One region of the Psychrobacillus sp. FSL K6-1415 genome, then DNA from elsewhere that is predicted to be linked to it. Evidence: a T-box and tRNA genes for the amino acid it is inferred to sense, from the RefSeq annotation. Region 1 holds a T-box; the other holds one or more tRNA genes.
What was found. The T-box of region 1 lies ahead of ileS (isoleucine--tRNA ligase). A T-box ahead of a tRNA ligase gene usually reads a tRNA of that ligase, here a tRNA-Ile.

Region 1 (11,504 bases):
ATTTTGCATTAACTGAAGATGAAAAAAATCATGGCACTGCTTATATTGATATAGGCGGGGGTTCCACAACGATTGCCATTTTTAATGAAGGTCATTTAATTAATACTTCTGTTATTCCGGTAGGTGGAGATCATATTACAAAAGATTTATCTATTGTACTGAAAACACCAACCGAACAAGCAGAAATGATTAAACTAAAATATGGACATGCATTCTATGATGATGCTTCGGATGATGAATTATTTGAAGTACCTGTAATAGGAGCTGATATGAAGGAACAATACTCGCAACGTTATATTGCTGAAATCATCGGAGTTCGACTTGAAGAGCTATTTGAACTAGTTCTGGAAGAATTCTATCGACTTGGTTTACAAGACTTACCAGGAGGAGTAGTGATTACTGGCGGAGTTTCTAAACTGGAAGGATTAGGTCAGTTGGCAAGACATATACTCCAAACAAGAGTAAGACTATATACTCCAGATTATATTGGGGTTCGTGAGCCACAATATACGACTGCAGTTGGTCTTATAAGATATGCCTATAAAGAAGATCTTTTCTATGGTAAAATTGGTAGTAGCCATGCATTAGCGCATTCGGTTCCAAATGAAACAGTTGCGGTGTCTAAAAAACAAAAACAAACTGCGCAAACAACCAATGAACACAAAGATAGCCCAATGACAAAAGCAAAAAGATTTTTTGACAAGTTTTTCGAATAACAAACCCTTTATCATAGCAGAGAGAGCATAGGAGGCAATAGCATGTTAGAATTTGAAACAAATGAAGATCAATTAGCGATCATTAAAGTTATTGGAGTAGGTGGTGGCGGTAACAACGCTGTAAATCGAATGATTGAACACGGTGTTCAAGGAGTAGATTTTATTGCTGTTAATACAGATGCACAAGCTCTCAATATGTCAAAAGCCGAAGTAAAACTACAAATTGGTGGAAAACTAACTCGCGGTCTTGGTGCAGGAGCGAATCCTGAGGTAGGGAAAAAAGCTGCGGAAGAAAGTAAAGAACTGATAGAAGAAGCTTTAAGAGGCGCAGATATGGTATTTGTCACAGCAGGTATGGGTGGCGGTACAGGTACTGGAGCAGCACCAGTCATTGCTCAAATTGCACGTGATTTAGGGGCATTAACAGTTGGGGTAGTAACACGTCCATTTACTTTTGAAGGTCGTAAACGTTCTACACAAGCAGTTGGTGGTATTAGCATGATGAAAGAGTCAGTTGATACGTTAATCGTCATTCCAAATGACCGTTTGTTAGAAATCGTAGATAAAAACACACCAATGCTAGAAGCTTTCAGAGAAGCGGATAATGTACTACGTCAAGGGGTTCAAGGTATTTCTGATTTGATCGCAGTACCTGGTCTTATCAATCTTGACTTTGCAGATGTTAAAACAATTATGTCTAACAAAGGTGCAGCACTTATGGGTATCGGTATTTCTGCAGGAGAAAATCGTGCTGCAGAAGCTGCGAAAAAGGCTATTTCAAGTCCACTTCTTGAAACATCAATTGATGGAGCAACTGGTGTCTTGATGAATATTACTGGTGGCTCAAACTTAAGTCTGTTTGAAGTTCAAGAAGCGGCTGATATTGTTGCCTCTGCTTCAGATGAAGAAGTTAATATGATATTCGGTTCGGTTATCAATGATAACTTGAAAGATGAAATAGTTGTTACGGTAATTGCAACTGGATTCAACGAAGAACTTATCACACAAAAACAACCTCGAAGCACAGGTTTCGGTGGCAGCAGAACGCCACAACCATCTGTAGCACCAATCCGAGAACAGCGTAAAGAAGAAGTGCAACAACAAGCACCTCAACAAGAACGACATGTATCTCATAACCAACAAGAGGATGCATTAGATATCCCAACTTTCTTAAGAAATCGTCAACGTAGAAACTAATATAAAGATTAAAGCAATCACTTCGGTGGTTGCTTTTTTTGAATAAAGTATATAAAAATGCTAAATTCCTGATAATTAAGCAAATGAATAGTACTGCTATAATTTCCCGTGTTAAAAGGACTCCTTATAAATTAGGAATATTCCAGTCGAAACAGTGAATAGAAACATCTATTAGTAGTATGGTTCTACATGTTTTGGCCATGAATCGATAAAAGTTTTGTAAAAGTTTTCCACTACGCAAGTAAAAGGTAATAGTCCGCAAGTAAATATAGATTTAGAGCAAGTAAAACTTTAAGACCGCAAGTAAGCCACTGATGGGAGCAAGTAAACAATAGGTGAGAGCAAGTAAGGAGATATTAAGATCAAATTCTGTATTAAATATAAGGATATTTTTTGATTCCTGAGCTAAAAATAAATTTTTGGTAATTTGAGTGGTATAGAATACAAAGATTACATACAGAGCGGTTAGATTTGGGTTATCAAGCATCCAAAAAGGCATTTCTTATATATTTCTACACTAAGAAAAAAGTATACGACAAAAAATAGCTGGTATTTGCCTTATAGATTAACGTTAGAGCTCCCGAAATTTTATTTTCGGGAGCTCCCTCTTTGAATTGAAGAGTATCTTATCTCTTGTTATCCCAAAAATCACTAACCTGTTTCTAGAAGGTATAAGGGTGACGGACAGAAAAATGCCATAAAACTACTGAGAAAACAGATGCTGGTGGTGACGTTCAGTCACCACCAGCCTAATTGGCATCTTTTTTTGTATTTCTTAACTCTTATTATTTGTCGTAAAAAAAGAACGTTTTTGAACGGTCTTTTGACAAATTTCTTAAACTTTAGATGCTAAGCTTTAGTCAAAAGGAGGGAAACTATGTATGCGGAAGTAATGATTGTAACCAATACTTTTTTCAATTATACCGTTTTGGCATTTGCCAATAAAATTGGGTGGATTGAAAATCAGAAAAGGTATTTATTCCTATCTGCTCTAACGGCTGGAGTAATCACAGTTGTTTTCTCTCATTCTATGAGTACAATATTTTTATCTTTTTTTGTAATGATTGCGATTGCTTTTTGGAAAAAACGTTCGCAAATAGGAAAAGCAATTATTTTAACGTTACTGACTAGTGTTTTTGCTGGCGGTTTACTTACAGCTATTGCTCCTTTGTATGACAATAGTAGTAATTTGTTTATGATTATGAACTTTGCGTTGATTGCAACAGGTGGTCTATATTTGCTGACCAAACATGTCCTTCATCTGAATATTACTCACGGAGAAAGAGAGCTTCTATATCCATCTAACGTTTCGTTATTTGGTATTTCTAAGGAGCTGACACTTTTTATAGACTCAGGAAATGTGTGTACGGAACCGTTGTCCAATGATCCTGTCCACTTTGTGGCAGCTGAAATGTTGCGGGAGATTCTACCACATGCGTTATTTGAAGCTATTAGTAATTGGGAGTTTGATGGAAGAGCCGGATTGGACAAGATTTCAAAAGAATATGCAAGTAAATTAAGATTAATTCCAATTGCAACGATTCACAAACATAAAACATGGGTTGTTGGTATTAAGTATGATCAATGGATGATAGGAGATCAGGCATTACCAAAAGGTTATATTGTTATGACGAAAGCAAGAGAAAAGTTTCCACATGGGGCGGATGGGATATTACATAGTTCCTCATATTTTCATTTGAAAAAAAGGAGTGTAGGATAATGCTGATGAATTGGTTGCGTAAGATTTACTATTGGGTACTTTCCTTTAGAAGAAAAAGTGTACATTATATTGGTGGCAATGAATCATTACCTAAACCATTATCGAGAGAAGAAGAACGAGAGATGCTACTGGCGTTTATGGATGGAGATGAACATGCTAGAGATGTATTAATTGAACGAAACTTAAGATTAGTTGTTTACATTGCGAGAAGATTTGATCAGACAAATACTAATATAGAAGACCTTATTAGTATAGGTTCAATCGGACTTATTAAGGCTGTAGAGACGTTTAATCTAGAAAAAGGTATTAAGCTCGCAACTTACGCATCAAGATGTATAGAGAACGAAATTTTAATGCATTTACGTAAGACAAATCGTATGAAGTCAGAAGTCTCTTTTGATGAACCTTTAAATTCTGATTCTGACGGGAATGAACTATTACTATCAGATATTTTAGGTACTAGCGAGGATTTAATCATTGAAGATGTGGAGAAAAAACTAGAGCGTCAACATGTATTTGAAGCAATAAATTTACTTGGGAATAGGGAAAAGTACATTATGCAATGTCGGTTTGGTTTAAATGGTAAAGAAGAAATGACTCAAAAAGAAGTAGCTGATCATTTAGGTATTTCGCAATCATATATATCACGTTTAGAAAAAAAAATTATTTTAGATTTAAAGGAGCTGTTAAACGAACCAATTGCCTAATGGGTGAAATTGGATAGAAACGTATAGAATAATCTTTTCTTTCCCGGACAAACTGACTTAGAACAATTAAAAAGTCCGGAGGAAGATCTATGACGAGAACAAAAGTTGAATTATGCGGCATTGATACATCTAAGCTTCCTTTACTTAAGCATGAAGAAATGAAAGAATTGTTTATCCGTTTACAATCTGGTGAAGAATCTGTTAAAGATGAACTGGTAATGTGTAATTTAAGGCTAGTTTTAAGTCTAGTTCAAAGGTTTGCTTACCGAGGAGAGCAAGCAGATGATTTGTTTCAAGTTGGTTGTATTGGGCTCATCAAATCAATTGAGAATTTCGATTTAAAGCATAACGTCCGTTTTTCTACGTATGCAGTTCCTATGATTATTGGAGAAATAAAAAGACACTTACGTGATCATCATTCAGTACGAGTATCAAGATCGTTAAGAGATATTGCATATAAAGCTATGAAAGCAAAGGAACAGTTTATCAACGAACATTTACAAGAACCAACCTTGGATGACTTGTCAAAAGAGCTAGATATTTCAGTGGAGGATATATTAATTGCTTTAGACGCTATTCAAGATCCTGTATCTTTACAAGAGCCAATATTCAGTGATGGTGGAGACGCTATTTATATGATGGACCAATTATGCGATAATGATGTATCCGAAGATCAATGGGTAACTTATTTTACTGTGAAGGATAGTTTTCAGAAGCTAGATACAAGACAAAAGAAAATATTAACGAAGAGAATTTACTATGGAGCTACACAAACAGAAATAGCAATGGACTTAGGTTTATCGCAGGCACAAATTTCAAGATTAGAGAAAAGTGCCTTATCAACTATTCAAAGCCAATTGAATCCATAAGTTATTTAGCAAAAACGCTTTTTCTTTTTAGAAGAAGCGTTTTTCTGTTGTTATAAATTTCTTAAGAACAACAAGTTAGCTCCTGTGATTTTTGGGTGGAGCATAATCGTAGTGACTTTTGGTCCGGCAGAAAACACTTTCTAAAAATCATATAGGTAGTTACTAGTAGGATTCCGTATTTATGCATTAGAACGAAGCGTTTAAGATCTGGATTTTTTTCTTTTTAGAAAAAAAGCGTTTTTTTCATTTTCATTCATATAATGAATAAAGGGGGTTAATGATGAAATTTTCAGATGCGCAGCAAAAAGAAGTAATAGAAGCAAAGAGTGGGCAATTACTCGGCTATATTGTAGACGCAGAAATTGATAAAGAAACTGGTTATATTATTTCATTTTTAGTAGAAGAAAATGGAGCGTATCCAACTTTTTTTAATAAAAAAAGAGACACAAAGAAAATAGCCGTACAAAATATAGCGATAATTGGAAAAGATGTTATAATTGTATCAAAAACATAGACTTACAATGTTCATCATTGATAAAACGGCTTTTCATTGATACAATAAACAAAAACAATTGATGAAAAGTTGGGTTTCGAATGACAAACGTACAACAAAACTTAGAACAAATTCAACAGCGTATGCAAAATGCATGCGACCGAGGTAATAGAAAGTTAGAAGATATTACATTAATAGCAGTAACAAAAGAAGTTTCAGTTAGTCGAACAAACGAGGTAATAGAAAATGGTATTCGGCATTTGGGAGAAAATCGACCAGAGGGTTTACAGAAAAAGTTAGATGCCATTTCTAATGATGTTGGGTGGCATTACATAGGTTCATTGCAAACAAGAAAAGTTAAATCAGTTATTAACCATATAAATTTCTTGCATTCATTAGACCGGATGAGTTTAGCGGATGAAATTGAGAAAAGAGCTACCTCCACAAAGGATTGTTTTGTACAAGTAAACGTATCCCAAGAAGAGTCAAAACATGGGCTTGCTTTTGAAGAAGTAGAAGCATTTGTAGATCAGCTTAAAAACCATAAACGTATTCGCATTATTGGATTGATGACAATGGCACCTAATACGGAAGATGACACAATCATTCGAAATGTTTTCCGCAGATTGAAACAACTCCAAAGTAAAATTGCAGCTAAACAAATAGCAGGCGCCCCTTGTACAGAACTTTCCATGGGAATGTCTGGGGATTATGAGATAGCAATAGAAGAAGGTGCAACATTTATTAGAGTCGGAACAGCATTGGTTGGAAAAGAGAGGGAGGGAATTGTATGAGCATGAAAAACTGGATGAAAAACTTCTTCTACTTAGATGAAGATGAGGAAGCATCAGAAGCGCAGCAACCAAGACCTCAGCAGCAAAAAACAGTTGATAATAATATAAAGCAACAAACTGTAAAGTCTGCTCCTAAAGAACGTAAATTTAATACGATTCCAAAGGATATGAACACTCCTAATCTCGTTAGTATTCAAAATGTCCAAAAGTCATCAAAAGTAATATTGATAGAGCCGAGAGTGTATGCAGAAGCACAAGATATATCTGAACACTTAAAAAGTAAAAAGGCTGTAATTGTAAATTTGCAACGAATTGATAAGGAGCAGGGAATTCGAATAATCGACTTTTTAAGTGGGACAGTGTACGCTTTAGGTGGAGACATACAAAGAATAGGTACGGATATATTCCTTTGTGCACCAGATTCTGTTGAAGTCGATGGTGCAATATCGGATTATTACTATAATGACTTAGATTAACAGAGGAGTATTTAAATTATGGGATTAGTTTTATCTTTAATAAGCTGGGGTGTTCAAATTTATACGTATGCATTAATAGCGTATATTTTAATGTCATGGGTTCCGAGCATTCAACAATCAGGTTTTGGAAAGTTTTTAGGGAAAATATGTGAGCCATACTTAGAACCATTTAGAAAAATTATTCCTCCATTAGGGATGATTGATATCTCACCAATTGTGGCAATTTTTGTATTAAACCTAGCAATGACAGGCATATATTATATAGCTAATATAGTTGTCTAACCTCACTTTCGTGGGGTTTTTTACTATAGTCGAAAGGGAAATATTAAAATGGAAAATGTATTGCAACATTTTAGAAAAGAAGAACAGCCATTTATAGAACAGGTTGTGAGTATGATGCGGGAAGTTGAGGATCGATATGCTCCTAAGTTGACGGACTTTCTAGACCCAAGGCAGCAATTTATCGTAGACTCGATTCGTAGGCAATATGAAGAGATTGACTCTAGCGCTCAAGGTGCACTAGAGGATGCGGAGAGAAGAAGAGTCTTATTGTTTCCTTCTTATTTTACTCCATCTGATAACGATTTCTCTTCGAAAGTAGTGGAAGTTCATTATCCTACTAAATTTGTTACGCTAAAGCACAAGGATGTTCTTGGTTCAATGATGTCACTAGGAATTGATCGTAGTAAATTTGGTGATATACGCGTACAAGAAGGAGCCATTCAGTTCGTCGTTGCCTTAGAGGTTTTAGATTACGTTCGAGCTAATTTCACATCCATTGGGAAAGTGAAAGTTCATATAAATGTGATAGAAGATCCAATCGATTATTTTGTTCAACAGGAGGAATGGATACCTGATACTTTAACGGTTAGTTCCCTTAGGTTAGACACAGTGATTGCGGCAGTTTTTAATATTTCTCGTCAAAAATCAGCATCCCTTATTCAAGCTGGTAAGGTCAAAGTGAACTGGTCAGAAAAGGATCAGGTATCTCTTGAGTTACAAGAACTTGATTTACTTTCTATTAGAGGGCATGGAAGAGTAAAATTAATAATGATCGAAGGAAGAACAAAAAAAGATAAATTACGACTACAAATAGGCAGGTTAGAACTTAAAAGTTAATTTTTATAAGAATATTTCAAATTTAGATGTATTCACCTTCTTGGAAATGTATAATGTAAGAAAGAATACAAGAATAGTAAGTAAAGGAGATGTTAAAATGCCACTAACACCACTTGATATACATAACAAGGAATTTGGTAAAGGATTTAGAGGATATAATGAAGATGAAGTAAACGAATTCCTTGATCAAATTATGAAAGATCTTGAAATATTGATGAAAGAAAAAAAGGAATTAGAAACAAAGCTTAAAACTTCAAGCGAAAAGGTTGGTCATTTTACTTCAATTGAAGAGACATTACATAAGTCAATTGTCGTTGCACAAGAGGCAGCAGAAGAGGTTCGTCGCAATTCACAAAAAGAAGCGAAGTTAATTGTGAAAGAGGCAGAAAAAAATGCTGATCGAATTGTTAACGAAGCTTTAACTAAGGCTAGAAGGATTGCATTGGAAATCGAGGACTTGAAAAAGCAGTCAAAAGTTTTCCGAAATCGTTTTAAAATGTTAGTCGAAGCCCAGCTAGATTTGATCAACACAGATGACTGGAATCATTTAATGGAATATGATGTGGATACAGAAGCAATTGATCGTATATCTGTTACGGAAGATTAACATTTCTTGACTCATAGCCATACTTTACCTATAATAATTTCATATCATATCATATAATATGCGTTGAAAAAGACGTCTAAAATAGATTTCGACAAAGCGACTTGAGGGTGGTGAGAGCTCAGGGTAGAATCTTATTTAGAATATCACTTTGGAGCAAGGGCACAGAACAAATAGTAAGTGTCTTCGGTTAATGCCCCGTTATGGCATTCTAAGCGGCGATTTTATACAAATCGCAAGTAGGGTGGTACCGCGAGCATAACTCCTCGTCCCTTTTAGGGATGTGGAGTTTTTTTGTTTTCGCCACTCCTTTACAGTACTCATGCTTTTAATAATTAGGAGGTTATAAGATGGAATACAAAGATACGTTATTAATGCCAAAAACTGATTTCCCTATGCGTGGAAATTTACCAGTGAAAGAAGTAGAAATTCAAACTAAATGGGCAGATCAGGATATTTATAAAAAAGTACAGGACCATACAAAAGATCGTCCGTTTTTTGTACTACATGATGGACCACCTTATGCCAATGGTGATCTTCATATGGGTCATGCATTAAATAAAGTATTAAAAGATATGATTGTCCGTCACAAGTCTATGTCAGGCTTCCATGCACCTTATGTTCCAGGCTGGGATACACATGGTCTGCCAATCGAGCAAGCACTAACCAATAAAGGTGTAAAACGTAAAGAGATGTCTTTAGCAGAGTTTAGGAAGCTTTGTGAGGAGTATGCATATCAACAAATTGACAATCAACGCTCACAATTCAAACGTTTGGGTGTTCGTGGGGACTGGGATAATCCATATGTTACATTAACTCCTGCATTTGAATCACGTCAAATTGAAGTATTCGGTGCAATGGCTAAAAAAGGATATATTTATAAAGGGTTAAAGCCTGTTTACTGGTCACCATCAAGTGAATCAGCATTGGCTGAAGCAGAAATTGAATACCAAGATAAAAAATCACCATCTATTTATGTAAGCTTTGAGGTGACTGAAGGAAAAGGAGTTCTGGAAGAAGGAACAAAATTTATCATTTGGACTACAACACCTTGGACAATTCCTGCAAACCTAGCTATTTCCTTGCATCCTAAAGTTGAGTATGCAGTCGTTAATACGAAAGGTTCTAAATTTGTCGTTGCATTAGATTTAGTAAAATCTGTTGCGGAAGAATTAGGCTGGGAAGAATATACAGTAGAACGTACACTGGAAGGTAAGGAAATGGATCGTCTCGTTGCAAAACATCCATTATACGATCGTGATTCTCTTATCATTTTAGGAGAGCATGTAACAACTGAATCTGGGACTGGATGTGTTCATACAGCTCCTGGACACGGGGAAGATGACTTTTACGTTGGAAAAGCTTACGGCTTAGAGGTTCTTTGTCCAGTTGATGACCGCGGTGTAATGACTGCTGAAGCACCTGGTTTTGAAGGATTATTTTATGACACAGCTAACAAAGCGATTACAGAAGCTTTAGAGGCTGCAGGTGCGCTTGAGAAACTTACATTTATTACACATTCATATCCGCATGACTGGCGTACAAAAAAACCAGTTATTTATCGTGCTACAGCACAATGGTTTGCTTCTATTGAGGCATTTAGAGATGAATTGCTACAAGCTATTCGGGATACCAAGTTTACTCCTGCATGGGGGGAGACTCGTCTATTTAACATGATTCGCGATCGTGGAGACTGGTGTATTTCTCGTCAGCGTGTATGGGGAGTTCCAATTCCAGTATTTTATGGGGAAGATGGAGAACCGATTCTGACAGAAGAGACTATTTCACATGTTTCTAAACTATTCCGTGAGCACGGTTCAAATATTTGGTTTGAAAAAGAAGCGAAGGAATTACTACCAGAAGGATTTACACATGCTGGAAGTCCGAATGGTATCTTTACGAAAGAAACAGATATTATGGATGTATGGTTCGATTCCGGTTCATCTCATCAAGGTGTCCTAGAAGAACGCGACGATTTAGTATTCCCAGCTGACTTATATCTAGAGGGATCGGATCAATATCGTGGTTGGTTTAACTCTTCGTTAATAACAAGTACGGCTATGTTTGGTCACGCTCCTTACAAAGGTTTGTTAAGCCATGGTTTCACATTGGATGGAAATGGACGTAAAATGAGTAAATCATTAGGGAACGTAATCGTTCCTTCTAAAGTGATAAATCAGTTAGGTGCAGACATTGTACGTTTGTGGGTAGCTTCTGTAGATTATACAGCAGATGTACGTGTATCAGATGCGATCTTCAAACAGGTATCAGAAGTATATCGTAAAATCCGTAATACATTCAGATTCTTACATGGTAATATTAGTGATTTCCATCCTGTTAATAATCGTGTGGAATTCAAGGGTCTTCGTGAAGTGGATCAGTATATGTACATGAAACTTCAAGAAGTAATTACAACAGTAAGAGCTGCATATGATCGCTACGATTTTGCAAGTGTATATCATACGGTGAATAACTTTGTATCAAGTGAGTTAAGTTCATTCTACTTAGATATTGCAAAAGATGTTGTGTATATCTATGGCGAGGACCACTCGGATCGTCGTGCTATGCAAACAGTTATGTATGATACGTTATTAGCTCTACTAAAATTAGTAACACCTATCTTGCCTCATACGACAGATGAGCTTTGGGCTTATTTAGAGCATGAAACTGCGGAAAGTGTTCAATTAACGGATATGCCAGAAGCTGTTGATTATCCTGAATTCAAGAATTTAGCAGCTAAGTGGGATAAAATTATGGAATTACGTGATGATGTATTAAAAGCACTAGAAGAAGCGCGAAATGCAAAAAC
Region 2 (11,504 bases), 1.2 Mb from region 1:
CAAACAATAAAATCATCATAATTGAGAGTGCCTGGTTTTCAATCGTAATGGATGTGAATTTCCCAGTAAGACCTATTACTCTATCCACTACTCCATACACAATTCCAGCTCCGATAAGTGGAATGATAGCAAGAATGAGTGAGCGATAAATTACGATTAATATGATAAAAATAATCACTACTGTAGCTAGAAGTAATACTACATCAGCCTGCGAAAAAAGCTCGATTGTATCGCTAGCTATGCCAGCGGGTCCCGTATAATAAGTATTAAAATCTGACGGGATTATATTAGATATGTTTTCTTTTATTTCACTTACTTTTTCATGAATCTCTTTGCTTTCTAGCTGTCCTTCTAAAATTAGTGGCACAAAGAAAGTCTTTTTATCTTCGGATACAAAAGAATCTCGTTGCTCCATAGGAATCTTAGAAAACTTCGGAATACTAGAGTAATTTTGTTCCATTAATTCTAATACTCTTTGAATTTCTTCATCATTGGTAGCTTTATTACTTTCAAAAACAATAATTAAAGGTATTCCTTCGTTACTAGAAAAGTTTTCTTTAATAACTTTATCTGCTTGAATGGATATAGCCGTGTCTGGAAGTCCTGCATTTTTTGATGTACTTGCAACTTCTTTACTGGAAGGAGCAAAGAGTGAAAGTAATCCTACTACCATTAGCCAACTAATGATAATAACTAACCAGTTCCGTTTATTTCTCATATCTGTACCTCCTATTGTATTTCCTTATAAGAGGCACTATACAAGTTGAAAGTGAACGGAAGATGAACAGATAATTACAGCTTTTTTAATCGGATGATTACTTTAGTGCCATGAGGTTCTATACTTTCAAAAGAAAGTTCTCCTTCATGTGATTGAATTACTTCCTGTACAATCGCTAAGCCTAGTCCACTTCCCTCAATTTGCGTTGAACGAGCTTCATCCTCCCTATAAAACCTTTCCGTCCATTGGTTGTATTTTGTCTGCTTATTCCCACTGCCAGTATCTTGAATTGTGGCGATTACACATTCTTCACTTTCTTCTAAAGTAATATGTATTTCCCCCGGAGAACGATTATACTTTATAGCATTAGAAAGAAGATTCTCCCAAACATATTCAAGCATTTCACTTTCACCGTATATATTTACCGGTTTTATCTTTATATTAATAGATATTTCTTTTTCATCGAGTAACCATCTAAACTTTTGAATGACTTCTTTTAACTGTATATCTAGTGAAAAGACTTCTTTTTTTGTACGGCTATTTACTTGATCAAACGAAGTAAGAACTAATAACTGCTTCATAACATTGGAGAGTCGTTTTGACTCTTGTTGAATAATCGTAACGTACTTTAAATGATCATTTCCACTTAGCTCTCCACTTTTCAGTAGATGAGCGTAACCTTGTATATTCAATAGCGGTGTTTGAAAATCATGGGATACCCTAGAGATAAATTCTTTTTTGTAACGATCGCTAGCATCCAGCTGCATTGCCATGTTTCGAACGCTATCTGCAAGTTGTCCTATTTCATCACGCTGATAGACTGGTAACTCTGCATGGAAATCCTCATTTGCAATTCTATTTGTCGCTATTGTCAATTTAGTTAACGGATCAATCATTATCTTCGCAACTATCAACATTGCTATCACACTTAAAATAATCATTATTACTACTAATCCGCCTAACAACAGATGAATCTCATTAAATAAGAATTTAATATTCGGTCGTTGGAACAGGGCATACTTTTTTCCTTCATAGGTAAATGGCACACCAACCGTATTCGTTAATTCATTAGAAAAATAACCGGTAATAAATGTTTCTTTAGGGAACTCTCTCATACCGTGGTACGTTTCCCCGTTTATAACATTTTCAACAATTGATGTATTAATCTCCTCAACGCGAAACTCGCCTCCGTAAGCTCTTTCTTCCCCATCCTCGTTTACGATGTATAACTGATATCCAGTATTGCCAATTGAATGGAGAAAGGGGTCCAGTTCATTTATATTAGCCATATTAATACTTTCAACGATTGATTTCGCGACTAATACATTTTTTTCATCATTCTTTTCCTTTAGATTTTGATGGTAGTATGTATTTACTATCATAAATCCTAATGTTCCACTCGATAACATTATGAGCAATGTTATCCAAACGAACTTACTATATAAAGTTCTCATCATATAGACTCTTCCAATTTATAACCAATTCCACGAACTGTAGTAATCTGAATTGCTGTCTCTAATTTAGTTAATCGCTCTCTTATCCTTTTAATATGAACGCTTAATGTTTGTTCGTCTCCTTCAAAATCAACTCCCCACACTGTTTCTATTAATTGATCTCGAGTAAAGACTTGGTTTGGCTTAGAAGCTAATTTGGACAGTAGTTCAAACTCCTTTAAAGGTAAAACTAGTACCTCTTCTCCAACCTGAACCTCGAAGCTTTTCCTATTAATTAACATATTGCCAATCCGAATATTAACATCACTCGTTTTATCATATCTTCTTAAAATAGCGCGGATACGAAATAATAATTCTTTTGGTTCAAACGGTTTTACTAAATAGTCATCCGATCCAGCAATATATCCTTTTTCTTTATCCTCAAGTTTCCCTTTTGCTGTTAAGAGTAATACTGGAATATTATATTGTTCGCGTATTATTTTAGTTAATTGAAAACCATCCATTATAGGCATCATGACATCTATAATTGCTAAATCAGGGAGTTCATGTTCCAATATGTCTAACCCTTCTTTTCCATTTTTAGCTTTAATAACGCGGTATCCAGATTGAGATAAATAAATAGAGATTAATTCAAGTGTATGTATGTCATCATCTACTGCTAATATTACTACCACTTTGTCCCTCCTATATAAATGTAGTTACTTCATATTCTGTCTGTTAAGTTGTAAAACAGCAAGTAATTAAAATAATTTAATAATCGAATAAAGGAGAGTAACAATAGAACAGTTGAAGGAAATTAAAAACTTTAGTAATAGATAAAAGAGCCGTTACCTATCTCGGTAGCGACTTTGTCTTTGGTGCCCAGTGATTTTTCATCTCCTAATGACAGCTGCACTCGTTCGATTCTCGCGTATGTTATACGCTCCGAGTCTCTCTTGCTTGCTTCCTTGAACTCTTTGCCCCTCTACTTTCTCGCATACATTCTTATAGAGATAGACTGCTTATGGCTTATTTCTAAATACAAAAAAGCCGTTACCGATAATTCGGTAACGACTTTTCTTTGGTGCCCAGCGACGTCCTACTCTCACAGGGGGAGACCCCCAACTACCATCGGCGCAAGAGCTTTACTTCCGTGTCCGGGGCTGCAACAGCAGATGGTCAGCAGATTTCTTCGTCAGCCGCTCTCGTTCAATTCTCGCGTATGTTATACGCTCCGAGTCTCTCTCGTTTGCTTCCTTGAACTCTTTGCCCCTCTACTTTCTCGCATACTTTTTTATAGAGATAGACTGCCTACGGCTTATTTCTAAATACAAAAAAGTCTCTACCAATTACTCGGTAACGACTTTTTCTTTGGTGCCCAGCGACGTCCTACTCTCACAGGGGGAGACCCCCAACTACCATCGGCGCAAGAGCTTTACTTCCGTGTCCGGGGCTGCGAAAGCAGATGGTCAGCAGATTTCTTCGTCAGCCGCTCTCGTTCAATTCTCGCGTATGTTATACGCTCCGAGTCTCTCTCGTTTGCTTCCTTGAACTCTTTGCCCCTCTACTTTCTCGCATGCTTCTTTATAGAGAAAGACTGCCTACGGCTTATTTATTTATACAAAAAAAGCCGCTACCAATTCTCGGTAACGACTTTTTCTTTGGTGCCCAGCGACGTCCTACTCTCACAGGGGGAGACCCCCAACTACCATCGGCGCTGAAGAGCTTAACTTCCGTGTTCGGTATGGGAACGGGTGTGACCTCTTCGCCATCATCACTAGACTCATTCGGCTTTCAATATACGGCGCATTGCGTTGTCAACTTCATTCGATCCTTCAGTCACGTACGTTAGTACGTTCCTTCCTTCTCTCACTTGTTTCCTAGCACTGCTTGTATCTTGAAACCCTCATATATAGAGTGTTTGTTCACTCAAAACTGGATAAACGACATTGTTACGTTAAACAAATTTGGTTAAGTCCTCGATCGATTAGTATTCGTCAGCTGCACGTGTCGCCACGCTTCCACCCCGAACCTATCTACCTCATCGTCTTTGAGGGATCTTACTTACTTGCGTAATGGGAAATCTCATCTTGAGGGGGGCTTCGTGCTTAGATGCTTTCAGCACTTATCCCGTCCACACATAGCTACCCAGCGATGCTCTTGGCAGAACAACTGGTACACCAGCGGTGTGTCCATCCCGGTCCTCTCGTACTAAGGACAGCTCCTCTCAAATTTCCTACGCCCACGACGGATAGGGACCGAACTGTCTCACGACGTTCTGAACCCAGCTCGCGTACCGCTTTAATGGGCGAACAGCCCAACCCTTGGGACCGACTACAGCCCCAGGATGCGATGAGCCGACATCGAGGTGCCAAACCTCCCCGTCGATGTGGACTCTTGGGGGAGATAAGCCTGTTATCCCCGGGGTAGCTTTTATCCGTTGAGCGATGGCCCTTCCATGCGGAACCACCGGATCACTAAGCCCGTCTTTCGACCCTGCTCGACTTGTAGGTCTCGCAGTCAAGCTCCCTTCTGCCTTTACACTCTTCGAATGATTTCCAACCATTCTGAGGGAACCTTTGGGCGCCTCCGTTACACTTTAGGAGGCGACCGCCCCAGTCAAACTACCCGCCTGACACTGTCTCCTACCCGGGTTACGGGTATGGGTTAGAATTTCAATACAACCAGGGCAGTATCCCACCGACGCCTCCTCCGAAGCTGGCGCTCCGGGCTCTAAGGCTCCTGCCTATCCTGTACAAGTTGCACCAAAATTCAATATCAAGCTATAGTAAAGCTCCACGGGGTCTTTCCGTCCTGTCGCGGGTAACCTGCATCTTCACAGGTACTATAATTTCACCGAGTCTCTCGTTGAGACAGTGCCCAGATCGTTACGCCTTTCGTGCGGGTCGGAACTTACCCGACAAGGAATTTCGCTACCTTAGGACCGTTATAGTTACGGCCGCCGTTTACTGGGGCTTCAATTCGCACCTTCGCTTGCGCTAAGCACTCCTCTTAACCTTCCAGCACCGGGCAGGCGTCAGCCCCTATACTTCACCTTACGGTTTTGCAGAGACCTGTGTTTTTGCTAAACAGTCGCCTGGGCCTATTCACTGCGGCTCTTCTAGGCTATGCACCCAAAAGAGCACCCCTTCTCCCGAAGTTACGGGGTCATTTTGCCGAGTTCCTTAACGAGAGTTCTCTCGCTCACCTTAGGATTCTCTCCTCGACTACCTGTGTCGGTTTGCGGTACGGGCACCTATCACCTCGCTAGAGGCTTTTCTTGGCAGTGTGAAATCAGGAACTCCGGACATACGTCCTCGCCATCACAGCTCAATGTTACAGAATGCGGATTTGCCTACATTCACACCTTACTGCTTGGACATGCATAACCAACAGCATGCTTACCCTATCCTTCTGCGTCCCCCCATTACTCAAACGGTGGTTTGGTGGTACAGGAATATCAACCTGTTATCCATCGCCTACGCCTATCGGCCTCGGCTTAGGTCCCGACTAACCCTGAGCGGACGAGCCTTCCTCAGGAAACCTTAGTCATACGGTGGACGGGATTCTCACCCGTCTTTCGCTACTCATACCGGCATTCTCACTTCTAAGCGCTCCACCAGTCCTTCCGGTCTGACTTCAACGCCCTTAGAACGCTCTCCTACCACTGATACCAAAGGTATCAATCCACAGCTTCGGTGATTTGTTTAGCCCCGATACATTTTCGGCGCAGCGTCACTCGACCAGTGAGCTATTACGCACTCTTTAAATGATGGCTGCTTCTAAGCCAACATCCTGGTTGTCTAAGCAACGCCACATCCTTTTCCACTTAACAAATACTTTGGGACCTTAGCTGGTGGTCTGGGCTGTTTCCCTCTTGACTACGGATCTTATCACTCGCAGTCTGACTCCCAAACATAAATCATTGGCATTCGGAGTTTGTCTGAATTCGGTAACCCGGGATGGGCCCCTAGTCCAAACAGTGCTCTACCTCCAAGATTCTAACGTTTGAGGCTAGCCCTAAAGCTATTTCGGAGAGAACCAGCTATCTCCAGGTTCGATTGGAATTTCTCCGCTACCCACACCTCATCCCCGCACTTTTCAACGTGCGTGGGTTCGGACCTCCAGTAAGTGTTACCTTACCTTCATCCTGGACATGGGTAGATCACCTGGTTTCGGGTCTACGACCACATACTCATTCGCCCTATTCAGACTCGCTTTCGCTGCGGCTCCGTCTTCTCAACTTAACCTTGCATGTAATCGTAACTCGCCGGTTCATTCTACAAAAGGCACGCTATCACCCATTAACGGGCTCTAACTACTTGTAGGCACACGGTTTCAGGATCTATTTCACTCCCCTTCCGGGGTGCTTTTCACCTTTCCCTCACGGTACTGGTTCACTATCGGTCACTAGGTAGTATTTAGCCTTGGGAGATGGTCCTCCCGGATTCCGACGGAATTTCACGTGTTCCGCCGTACTCAGGATACACTCAAGAGAGAATGAATTTTGGACTACGGGGCTTTTACCCTATCCTGCGGACCTTTCCAGATCGCTTCGTCTAACTCATTCCTTTGTAACTCTATGTAGAGTGTCCTACAACCCCAAGAGGCAAGCCTCTTGGTTTGGGCTATTCCCGTTTCGCTCGCCGCTACTCAGGGAATCGATTTTTCTTTCTCTTCCTCCAGGTACTTAGATGTTTCAGTTCCCTGGGTGTGTCTCAGATGCGCTATGTATTCACGCAAATGTACTGCTCCATTACGAACAGTGGGTTTCCCCATTCGGAAATCTCCGGATCAAAGCTCACTTACAGCTCCCCGAAGCATATCGGTGTTAGTGCCGTCCTTCGTCGACTCCTAGTGCCAAGGCATTCACCGTGCGCCCTTATTAACTTAACCTAAAAGTTAAAAAGTCTTACACGTTGTAATTACGTAAATAATCACAACAGAATTTCTTGTTGTTTATTGTTTCAATGTCGTTTTATCCAGTTTTCAAAGAACAAAGATTTTGTTCCTTTGCGACGAGTAATCGCAGGAGCAAATAATATAATTTGGTGGAGCCTAGCGGGATCGAACCGCTGACCTCCTGCGTGCAAGGCAGGCGCTCTCCCAGCTGAGCTAAGGCCCCGAAACAAAAAAAGGGTATGGTGGGCCTAAATGGACTCGAACCATCGACCTCACGCTTATCAGGCGTGCGCTCTAACCAGCTGAGCTATAGGCCCTCTTTGAATTTCCATATATTAATATGAACATTCAAAACTGAACTGCAAAACGTTAAGATACGAATAAAGATTCGTATTCCGATATTATCCTTAGAAAGGAGGTGATCCAGCCGCACCTTCCGATACGGCTACCTTGTTACGACTTCACCCCAATCATCTGTCCCACCTTCGGCGGCTGGCTCCCGTAAGGGTTACCCCACCGACTTCGGGTGTTACAAACTCTCGTGGTGTGACGGGCGGTGTGTACAAGGCCCGGGAACGTATTCACCGTGGCATGCTGATCCACGATTACTAGCGATTCCGGCTTCATGTAGGCGAGTTGCAGCCTACAATCCGAACTGAGAACGGTTTTATGGGATTTGCTCACCCTCGCGGGGTTGCGACCCTCTGTACCGTCCATTGTAGCACGTGTGTAGCCCAGGTCATAAGGGGCATGATGATTTGACGTCATCCCCACCTTCCTCCGGTTTATCACCGGCAGTCACCTTAGAGTGCCCAACTGAATGCTGGCAACTAAGATCAAGGGTTGCGCTCGTTGCGGGACTTAACCCAACATCTCACGACACGAGCTGACGACAACCATGCACCACCTGTCACCGCTGTCCCCGAAGGGAAAAGCCTATCTCTAGGCCGGTCAGCGGGATGTCAAGACCTGGTAAGGTTCTTCGCGTTGCTTCGAATTAAACCACATGCTCCACCGCTTGTGCGGGCCCCCGTCAATTCCTTTGAGTTTCAGTCTTGCGACCGTACTCCCCAGGCGGAGTGCTTAATGCGTTAGCTGCAGCACTAAGGGGCGGAAACCCCCTAACACTTAGCACTCATCGTTTACGGCGTGGACTACCAGGGTATCTAATCCTGTTTGCTCCCCACGCTTTCGCGCCTCAGCGTCAGTTACAGACCAGAAAGCCGCCTTCGCCACTGGTGTTCCTCCAAATCTCTACGCATTTCACCGCTACACTTGGAATTCCGCTTTCCTCTTCTGTACTCAAGTCCCCCAGTTTCCAATGACCTTCCACGGTTGAGCCGTGGGATTTCACATCAGACTTAAAGGACCGCCTGCGCGCGCTTTACGCCCAATAATTCCGGACAACGCTTGCCACCTACGTATTACCGCGGCTGCTGGCACGTAGTTAGCCGTGGCTTTCTAATGAGGTACCGTCAAGGTACGAGCAGTTACTCTCGTACTTGTTCTTCCCTCACAACAGAGTTTTACGATCCGAAAACCTTCTTCACTCACGCGGCATTGCTCCATCAGACTTTCGTCCATTGTGGAAGATTCCCTACTGCTGCCTCCCGTAGGAGTCTGGGCCGTGTCTCAGTCCCAGTGTGGCCGATCACCCTCTCAGGTCGGCTACGCATCGTCGCCTTGGTGAGCCGTTACCTCACCAACTAGCTAATGCGCCGCGGGCCCATCCTGTAGTGACAGCGAGATGCCGTCTTTTAACATCTCCCCATGTGAGGAAATGGATTATTCGGTATTAGCCCCGGTTTCCCGGAGTTATCCCAATCTACAGGGCAGGTTGCCCACGTGTTACTCACCCGTCCGCCGCTAAATCAGAAGAAGCAAGCTTCTTCGTCATTCGCTCGACTTGCATGTATTAGGCATGCCGCCAGCGTTCGTCCTGAGCCAGGATCAAACTCTCCATAATAGAGAACTTAAAAAGCTCATTTGTTTTGCTGGCATCATCATTAAATGATGTCAAAATTGTTTTGCTATCAGACTAACAAAGTTAGTTGATAGGCTGTATGTCTTAACGTTTTGCATGTTCAGTTTTCAATGTTCATGGTGGAGCCTAGCGGGATCGAACCGCTGACCTCCTGCGTGCAAGGCAGGCGCTCTCCCAGCTGAGCTAAGGCCCCAAAAAGTAATAACTGGTCGGGAAGACAGGATTCGAACCTGCGACCCCTTGGTCCCAAACCAAGTGCTCTACCAAGCTGAGCTACTTCCCGTTATATGGTGCGCTCGGCAGGACTCGAACCTGCAACCTCTTGATTCGTAGTCAAGTGCTCTATCCAATTGAGCTACGAGCGCAATATTTCATAAAAGTGGTGCCGAGGACCGGAATCGAACCGGTACGGTAGTCACCTACCGCAGGATTTTAAGTCCTGTGCGTCTGCCAGTTCCGCCACCCCGGCACTTTAATGAATCTTTGGAGCGGAAGACGAGGTTCGAACTCGCGACCCCCACCTTGGCAAGGTGGTGTTCTACCACTGAACTACTTCCGCTCGGTTATTAAATTAAATGGTGCGGGTGAAGGGAGTCGAACCCCCACGCCTTGCGGCGCTAGATCCTAAGTCTAGTGCGTCTGCCAGTTCCGCCACACCCGCATACATAATTCACTTAAAAAGTGATGAGCCATGTAGGATTCGAACCTACGACCCTCTGATTAAAAGTCAGATGCTCTACCAACTGAGCTAATGGCTCTAAAAATGGTGCCGGAGAAAGGACTTGAACCCTCAACCTACTGATTACAAGTCAGTTGCTCTACCAGTTGAGCTACTCCGGCAGGAGTAAATATATGGTGGAGGATGACGGGCTCGAACCGCCGACCCTCTGCTTGTAAGGCAGATGCTCTCCCAGCTGAGCTAATCCTCCATGGGAAATATAATTTTATTACAAGCCCAGCGACGTCCTACTCTCACAGGGGGAGACCCCCAACTACCATCGGCGCTGAAGAGCTTAACTTCCGTGTTCGGTATGGGAACGGGTGTGACCTCTTCGCCATCATCACTAGACTTGAATACTTTTGAAAGACATGCTTTATTATAACAACTCTGCAGAATTTTTCAAGGGTTATTTAATAAAAAATTTATTCTTTCAAAACTGGATAAACGACATTGTTACATTAAACAAAATTTGGTTAAGTCCTCGATCGATTAGTATTCGTCAGCTGCACGTGTCGCCACGCTTCCACCCCGAACCTATCTACCTCATCGTCTTTGAGGGATCTTACTTACTTGCGTAATGGGAAATCTCATCTTGAGGGGGGCTTCGTGCTTAGATGCTTTCAGCACTTATCCCGTCCACACATAGCTACCCAGCGATGCTCTTGGCAGAACAACTGGTACACCAGCGGTGTGTCCATCCCGGTCCTCTCGTACTAAGGACAGCTCCTCTCAAATTTCCTACGCCCACGACGGATAGGGACCGAACTGTCTCACGACGTTCTGAACCCAGCTCGCGTACCGCTTTAATGGGCGAACAGCCCAACCCTTGGGACCGACTACAGCCCCAGGATGCGATGAGCCGACATCGAGGTGCCAAACCTCCCCGTCGATGTGGACTCTTGGGGGAGATAAGCCTGTTATCCCCGGGGTAGCTTTTATCCGTTGAGCGATGGCCCTTCCATGCGGAACCACCGGATCACTAAGCCCGTCTTTCGACCCTGCTCGACTTGTAGGTCTCGCAGTCAAGCTCCCTTCTGCCTTTACACTCTTCGAATGATTTCCAACCATTCTGAGGGAACCTTTGGGCGCCTCCGTTACACTTTAGGAGGCGACCGCCCCAGTCAAACTACCCGCCTGACACTGTCTCCTACCCGGGTTACGGGTATGGGTTAGAATTTCAATACAACCAGGGCAGTATCCCACCGACGCCTCCTCCGAAGCTGGCGCTCCGGGCTCTAAGGCTCCTGCCTATCCTGTACAAGTTGCACCAAAATTCAATATCAAGCTATAGTAAAGCTCCACGGGGTCTTTCCGTCCTGTCGCGGGTAACCTGCATCTTCACAGGTACTATAATTTCACCGAGTCTCTCGTTGAGACAGTGCCCAGATCGTTACGCCTTTCGTGCGGGTCGGAACTTACCCGACAAGGAATTTCGCTACCTTAGGACCGTTATAGTTACGGCCGCCGTTTACTGGGGCTTCAATTCGCACCTTCGCTTGCGCTAAGCACTCCTCTTAACCTTCCAGCACCGGGCAGGCGTCAGCCCCTATACTTCACCTTACGGTTTTGCAGAGACCTGTGTTTTTGCTAAACAGTCGCCTGGGCCTATTCACTGCGGCTCTTCTAGGCTATGCACCCAAAAGAGCACCCCTTCTCCCGAAGTTACGGGGTCATTTTGCCGAGTTCCTTAACGAGAGTTCTCTCGCTCACCTTAGGATTCTCTCCTCGACTACCTGTGTCGGTTTG

Region 2: it has a tRNA-Ile gene. The T-box ahead of ileS (isoleucine--tRNA ligase) is inferred to sense a tRNA for this amino acid. The anticodon was not compared.

Annotation. Positions count from the first base shown of each region.
Region 1 covers NZ_JBBOOQ010000001.1:1,341,489-1,352,992, forward strand. Annotated here, with positions in the region: gene ftsA (cell division protein FtsA) at 1-716, shown strand, start outside; gene ftsZ (cell division protein FtsZ) at 759-1,913, shown strand; gene MKY60_RS06200 (sigma-E processing peptidase SpoIIGA) at 2,791-3,633, shown strand; gene sigE (RNA polymerase sporulation sigma factor SigE) at 3,633-4,340, shown strand; gene sigG (RNA polymerase sporulation sigma factor SigG) at 4,430-5,209, shown strand; gene MKY60_RS06215 (YlmC/YmxH family sporulation protein) at 5,490-5,723, shown strand; gene MKY60_RS06220 (YggS family pyridoxal phosphate-dependent enzyme) at 5,804-6,496, shown strand; gene MKY60_RS06225 (cell division protein SepF) at 6,493-6,972, shown strand; gene MKY60_RS06230 (YggT family protein) at 6,991-7,254, shown strand; gene MKY60_RS06235 (YlmH family RNA-binding protein) at 7,303-8,091, shown strand; gene MKY60_RS06240 (DivIVA domain-containing protein) at 8,189-8,698, shown strand; T-box leader at 8,753-8,972, shown strand; gene ileS (isoleucine--tRNA ligase) at 9,046-11,504, shown strand, end outside.
Region 2 covers NZ_JBBOOQ010000001.1:97,301-108,804, reverse strand. Annotated here, with positions in the region: gene MKY60_RS00535 (MMPL family transporter) at 1-718, opposite strand, end outside; gene MKY60_RS00530 (sensor histidine kinase) at 793-2,175, opposite strand; gene MKY60_RS00525 (response regulator transcription factor) at 2,172-2,846, opposite strand; rRNA gene rrf (5S ribosomal RNA) at 3,818-3,933, opposite strand; rRNA gene MKY60_RS00515 (23S ribosomal RNA) at 4,119-7,047, opposite strand; tRNA gene MKY60_RS00510 (tRNA-Ala) at 7,201-7,276, opposite strand; tRNA gene MKY60_RS00505 (tRNA-Ile) at 7,294-7,370, opposite strand; rRNA gene MKY60_RS00500 (16S ribosomal RNA) at 7,465-9,019, opposite strand; tRNA gene MKY60_RS00495 (tRNA-Ala) at 9,155-9,230, opposite strand; tRNA gene MKY60_RS00490 (tRNA-Pro) at 9,244-9,320, opposite strand; tRNA gene MKY60_RS00485 (tRNA-Arg) at 9,326-9,402, opposite strand; tRNA gene MKY60_RS00480 (tRNA-Leu) at 9,418-9,506, opposite strand; tRNA gene MKY60_RS00475 (tRNA-Gly) at 9,522-9,596, opposite strand; tRNA gene MKY60_RS00470 (tRNA-Leu) at 9,614-9,698, opposite strand; tRNA gene MKY60_RS00465 (tRNA-Lys) at 9,723-9,795, opposite strand; tRNA gene MKY60_RS00460 (tRNA-Thr) at 9,802-9,877, opposite strand; tRNA gene MKY60_RS00455 (tRNA-Val) at 9,891-9,966, opposite strand; rRNA gene rrf (5S ribosomal RNA) at 9,991-10,106, opposite strand; rRNA gene MKY60_RS00445 (23S ribosomal RNA) at 10,228-11,504, opposite strand, start outside.